DNA from 2 places in the Pseudoalteromonas sp. Xi13 genome. Region 2 is predicted to be linked to the other one. Evidence: predicted binding sites of a transcription regulator. Region 2 holds the regulator's gene; the other holds the start of a gene.
What was found. The regulator FliA, encoded in region 2, starts transcription of late flagellar genes. The targets are predictions, from matches to a motif close to CTAAAGNTNNNNNNNNNNNNGCCGATA.
Positions count from the first base shown of each region.

Region 1: the regulator FliA is predicted to act here: its motif matches at 1,206-1,232, upstream of EJ103_RS10300 (VC2046/SO_2500 family protein).

Region 1 is NZ_CP034439.1:2,303,935-2,307,080, forward strand. It holds gene EJ103_RS10290 (YchJ family metal-binding protein) at 1-21, shown strand, start outside; gene EJ103_RS10295 (DUF6172 family protein) at 151-453, opposite strand; gene EJ103_RS10300 (VC2046/SO_2500 family protein) at 644-1,171, opposite strand; tRNA gene EJ103_RS10305 (tRNA-Tyr) at 1,284-1,368, shown strand; tRNA gene EJ103_RS10310 (tRNA-Tyr) at 1,417-1,501, shown strand; gene EJ103_RS10315 (SprT family zinc-dependent metalloprotease) at 1,565-2,215, opposite strand; gene EJ103_RS10320 (MHYT domain-containing protein) at 2,525-3,146, shown strand, end outside.
Region 2 is NZ_CP034439.1:2,660,760-2,663,905, forward strand. It holds gene EJ103_RS12005 (protein phosphatase CheZ) at 1-648, opposite strand, end outside; gene cheY (chemotaxis response regulator CheY) at 664-1,047, opposite strand; gene EJ103_RS12015 (RNA polymerase sigma factor FliA) at 1,089-1,799, opposite strand; gene EJ103_RS12020 (MinD/ParA family protein) at 1,826-2,686, opposite strand; gene flhF (flagellar biosynthesis protein FlhF) at 2,679-3,146, opposite strand, start outside.

The DNA of each region.
Region 1 (3,146 bases), 360 kb from region 2:
AAAAAGTGTCACAGTGTATAAAAAATGCTAAACACTTAGCATAAAAATAGCTTTTTATTTAAGTGCTACTCTATACCACTAAACATGTTAATAACTGCCATAAACAAAAAATGGACCATCTAGGTCCATTTTCTACAATATTGCTATTGGTTATTCATCATCATCTAGATCGAACGATTCACGCTGCGCAGGTCTAGCTAAAATCTCAACATAGAATGAAGTAAGCGCCTGCTTTTCGATTTCGCTGATCTTGTTGTTAATTTCAGCTACGTGAACGACTTCGGCATCATCGGCACTTGTGCCAAACTTACAGTCAAACGCCCAGTAATCAGCTTCAACAGGTAGCGTTTTATTGCGCTCTCTTTTCAAATATTTTTTCACTTCATGCTTTGCAGCATCAACCATACGAGGGTATTTGATTTTCTCATGATTTAGCGTGAATGTTTTCTTCATTACGTTCCTAATTACCTTGATTTAATGATAATGGCACTCAAGTCATACCATTTGCAGCCATTATAGCAATTGCATTTAATTTGTGGATGCTTTTTTTAAACAAAAAAAGAATTGTTCTATTTTATTGCATAACCGGTTATTAAATAGAAGGTGTTTTAGGCTTTTAAAACGCACAAGTGTTAAATTATTTTTATGCGTTAGCAACAAGCAATGGCTTATGTATAGCCTCATTAGTTAAATCGTCATAAAATGCTGCGGCGTCCATTTGTGGACTTGCAAGCGCGGTGTGCGTGTCATTTAAGCGCCTGCGTACTGATAGTTCACAATTATCGATTACTGTTAAAGGAATATGTAACTTGTCATCTCTAATCGCTAGTGGCTCAGGGTTTAAGCAGTGGCTTAATTTTATTGCTTTCATGCCTGCTTGCTCGCCTTGTTGAACAATCACCGACGCGTGCTCTTGCCCTATGGTCATATCAAATTTTTCGGGAGCTAATAATTGCTTTGGTCCAGCACCAAAGCGCTCCCTTAACTGTTCTTCGTCTACATAAGCACTATGCGTTTCACTTTTTGGCAAGTGAAATTGACTAAAATCCAGCGCATCGTGCGATAGCATCGCTAATAAAAGTGAGAATTCGCCTCTGCGATTTTCATGCACACTTTTATTTAGCCTGGTCTTTAGTTGACTCTCTGTGATTAACAAACCATCGATTTGCATAGTCTTTAGCCGATTATGATAACTGATAGATATTTATCGGCTTTATTTCAAATTTCTTTAGCTTTTTTCTTTACTTAAATACGCAGTTTGCTATTATCAGCGCCGTTGCATTGGAGGGGTTCCCGAGCGGCCAAAGGGATCAGACTGTAAATCTGACGGCTCAGCCTTCGCTGGTTCGAATCCAGCTCCCTCCACCACTTTTCTTACCGCTAAGTTAAGTGGGGTCAAATGTAACAAAATAGTGTGGAGGGGTTCCCGAGCGGCCAAAGGGATCAGACTGTAAATCTGACGGCTCAGCCTTCGCTGGTTCGAATCCAGCTCCCTCCACCACTTCTTATCTTCAGTACCCTTTTCTACATCTTTTTCATCACTATTTAAAACTTCATTTTTAGACTAATTATCAAATACCCACTGTAATGTTGCCCCGTGGTTTTTAAGCCATGCTGATGCAGATTTATAATCGGGATAAAAATTAGCTACGCGCTTCCAAAAAGCGCTGCTGTGGTTCAAATACTTTAAATGAGCCAATTCGTGCACAATAACATAATCAATTATATGATGAGGCGCCCCAACAAGGTTAAGGCTAAAGGTTAGCTCTCGCCGAGAATTACAACTCCCCCACTTACGTTTATAACTTCCAATCGTCAATTTAGTCGGTAATGCTTCTGACATCTGTTGGCAATAATAAGCTAAACGCATTTCAATGTAGTTTGTTAGCATTTCTTCAAGGGCAAGGCAAAGTAACTGCTTGCGTTTTTCAGGCTGTTTTTTTACTCGATTAGAAGTATAAATAGTAAATACGCTATCGGATTGCTGAACATGCGAGCGTGTCCCTTTTGCAAAAGTAATGGTATATGGCTTAGCAAAAATCATTATTTGCTGGTTTTTAAACGGGTGTTGTTGAGTATCAATGGCATTAAGTTGTTTATGTAATTGCGCAGTTACCCACTCTTTTTTACTAAACAGCCATTGTTCTATTTGTAGTTTTGGCACGTGTGTAGGCGCATAAACAGTAACTAATTTTTGGCTAACTTTTATTGCCACTGTTTTACGCCTTGCACTGCGTTTTAGCTGATACTCAAACAAGGTGTATGCTCTAAATATAAATAAAAGCGTATTATAAAGCCTTATTTAATCAATGCAGTTATTTAGCGATAAATAAATGGGCTCAGTGTTTATTATTATTTTTATTTACGCAAAATCACGTCTTATTAATAAAGCACGCTACGCATGTTAATATTTTAATGCTAAAAAGTAACCTCACTGATTTATAATATAAATTATTAGATTAACAGTTTATTTATATATTAAATCTATTAAACTAGTTCAATAAAGATACTAATTTGAGCCACTATGCTGTCTGCATTTTTTATAACCGACCACGATCCGAGCCTCATTATCAACGGTGCATATAACCCTATACTGGTTAGTTTATCGGTCATTACCGCTATTTTTGCTGCCTTTTTTACGATCTGGTTGGTTGATGTAGCAAAGCAAACGCAATTCGAAAACTATAAACGCTTAGCCAATGTGACCGGTGCCACGGTTTTATCGGCCGGAATTTGGAGCATGCATTTTATAGGTATGCTGGCCTTTTCGTTGTGTACAAACATTAGCTATGATCCACTCATTACCGTGTTGTCTTTTTTACCGGCGTTTATTTCATGTCAGTATGCTTTTTCGATATTAGTAAAATCGCAAGGGTCGTATAAAAACCTTATTATTTGCTCTATTTTACTAGGCTCAGGCATTGGTACAATGCACTACAGCGGCATGGCAGCAATGGAGCTGGCCCCGTTACTACGTTACGATGCAATCATATTTGCTTTATCAATTGTGGTCGCTGTTGGTTTATCGTTTATAGCCCTTTTTACGCGTTATCATTTAACGCGTTTGCTACCTAATTTATCACAACTGCAAGCGCGCGCTATTACCGCTGTTATTTTAGGCTCAGCGGTGGCAGGTATGCACTATA
Region 2 (3,146 bases):
TTCTTCTGTTTCTTGTTGTTCTTTACTTTCAACAATGCTGTCATCTTGTGCAGCAAATGCTGTTAAAAGGTGGATTAAACTTTCTTCTACTTCTCTGACTAATTCAATTACACGGCGGATAACCTGGCCGGTTAAATCTTGAAAATCCTGCGCCATTAGTACATTGGTCATTAAAGTTTGCAACTCATCGGTTTTATGATGAGAGCTGTTCATAAACTTGTCGATGCTGTGGCATAAGGTTTTAAACTCGCCCAGCTCTATTTCGCGGTTCATAAGCCTATCCCAAGTAGGCTTAATATGTGCAATTTCATCTGCTAGCTGCTGCGCAATAGGAAGGCTTGCTTCGACCGCATCCATTGTCTTATTAGCTGCATTTTCTGTCATTTCCATGACATAGTTTAAGCGCTTTTTCGCATCCGGTATTGCATCAGTGGTTAAATCGGTTAAACGCGTATCAAGTTCAAAGCTTTTAAGGGCTTCGTGTAATTGGCGTGTTAACTTACCTACTTCAGCAAAAAGCTGCGATTGCTCTTGAGAGGCAGTATCTAAAATTAATTGATCTGCTTTATCTTGCTCACCGTTTTCTAAAAAAACGACGAGCTGACGAGCTTGTTCTAAAGTAATTTGAGGCGCAGCTGGTGCTGACATAAGCCTCTCCTCTCATTAACCTAAGCGTTCAAACACTTTTTCTAATTTAGTTTTCAAAGTACCAGCAGTAAATGGCTTAACAATATAGCCATTAACACCTGCTTGCGCTGCCGCTATTATTTGTTCTTTTTTAGCTTCTGCCGTCACCATTAAAACCGGAATATGTTTTAATTTTTCGTCAGCTCTAATGGCTCTTAGCAAGTCAATACCCTGCATGCCTGGCATGTTCCAATCGGTTACAACAAAGTCAAAAACCTGATTTTGCAACATAGGTAATGCTGTAGAACCATCGTCAGCTTCTTGAACATTCGTGAACCCTAGGTCACGCAACAGATTTTTTATAATACGTCTCATTGTAGAGAAATCATCAACAACAAGAATTTTCATGTTTTTATCCAAAACATCCTCCGGTGAGGTCTTAACCTATAATTTACTTACTACTAGTTTATCCAGTCATTGATTTTTGCTTTGAGCTTAATCATCGCCTGACCATGTATCTGACTTACACGCGATTCACTTACATCGAGTATATGCCCAATTTCTTTTAAATTCATTTCATCGTTGTAATACAAAGAAAGCACCATTGCATCTCGCTCTGGTAAAGACTTTATTGCCTCTAACAATGAATTATTAAACCGTTCATTTTTAACATTATTAAATGGTTTGTCTAGCGCTAAATCTTGACCTGCAGGGCTAATAACATCTTCATCTACCCCTAGGTCTTCTATACCAAGCACTTTACTGGAATTAACATCATTTAAAATATGATGGTATTCTTCTAGCGAAATATCAAGTTTTTCAGCTACTTCAGTATCTTTTGGTTCTCTATTTAAGCTATTTTCTAATTCTGTGATGGTTTCGGCTACTAATCGGCTTTTGCGGTGTACCGAACGTGGTGCCCAATCCCCTCTGCGCATTTCATCAAGCATAGCGCCGCGAATACGAATACCAGCAAACGTTTCAAAGCTTGCCCCTTTACTGGCGTCAAAGTTTTTTGAGGCCTCGATAAGGCCAATCATTCCCGATTGGATTAAGTCATCAAGCTGAACGCTAGGAGGAAGACGAGCTATTAAATGGCACGCCACTTTTTTGACAAGCGACGCGTGCTTTTCAACAATCACATTTAAATTTTGTGTTGATTGATATCCCATAGCTCTTTTCACCGATGTTGTCATAATCAGCCGTTTACTAGCTTCTCAATGAAAAACTCTAAATGTCCTGAAGGTTGATTAGGTATAGGCCATTTTACTGCTTTTGTCGCTAATGTTTTAAACGCGACTGCTGCTGGTGAATTAGGGAAAAGATCGACAATTACTTTTTGTTTACGCGTAGATTTACGCATATTTTCATCATATGGAATAGTCGCAACAAGCTCCATAGACACATCTAAAAAGCGGTCTGTTACTTTAGAGAGCTTTGCAAAAAGCTCTTGGCCCTCGCGCATACTGCGCACCATGTTTGCAACAATTTTAAATTTATAAACGCCATGCTCGCGGCTAAGTACTTTAATAAGCGCGTAGGCATCAGTAATAGAGGTCGGCTCATCACACACCACCACCATGACATCTTGCGCTGCACGAGAAAAACTCAGCACCATGTCAGAAATACCAGCGGCGGTATCTACAATTAAAATATCAAATTCGGTATTAAGCTCACTAAAGGCACGAATTAACCCAGCATGCTCAGATGGGGTTAGCTCCACCATACTTTGCGAGCCTGATGTAGCAGGCACGATTTTAATACCGCCTGGGCCTTCAACTAAAATCTCGTCAAGTTCGCACTCGCCTGAAAGGACATGAGATAAGTTTTTTTCAACACGTAGTCCTAGCATTACATCACAATTAGCTAGGCCTAAATCGGCATCTAATACTAATACACGATTACCCTGCTGCCCTAAAGCAATAGCAGTATTTAAAGAGACGTTGGTTTTACCCACCCCTCCTTTACCGCCGGTGACAGCGATAACTTTTACGCCGTTGTTGTTGTTTTGACTCATTTTGCGCAGGCCGCTTGCTTGATCTAATACTGTGTTAATCATACATCCCTACTGTGCTTGGCGCCACTGCTTGGTGCCTTGAATGTTGTGCTTTTGCTCTTTTTAAATACAATTGCTCAGCTTTTTTTACTAGTTTTTCAGCATTTGCAACGCGAATATCTTCTGGTACACGCTGACCATTAGTAAGATACCCTATTGGAAGACGATTTTGAATCGCTATACTAATAATCTCACCTAAACTTAATGATTCATCTAACTTAGTGAAAATACAACCGCTTAGCTGAACCTTTTTAAAATGTCTTACGGTTTCTTGCAGTACATTTATTTGTGCTGTGGCACTTAATACTAAATAACTACGTATATCTACTCGCTGGTTGCGCATTAACGTATTTAATTGCTCTGTAAGGCGTAAATCACGTTGGCTCATACCCGCTGTATCAATTAATACTAGACGCTTATTGCGTAAATGATATAAAACTTCAGCTAATTCATTGGCATCTTT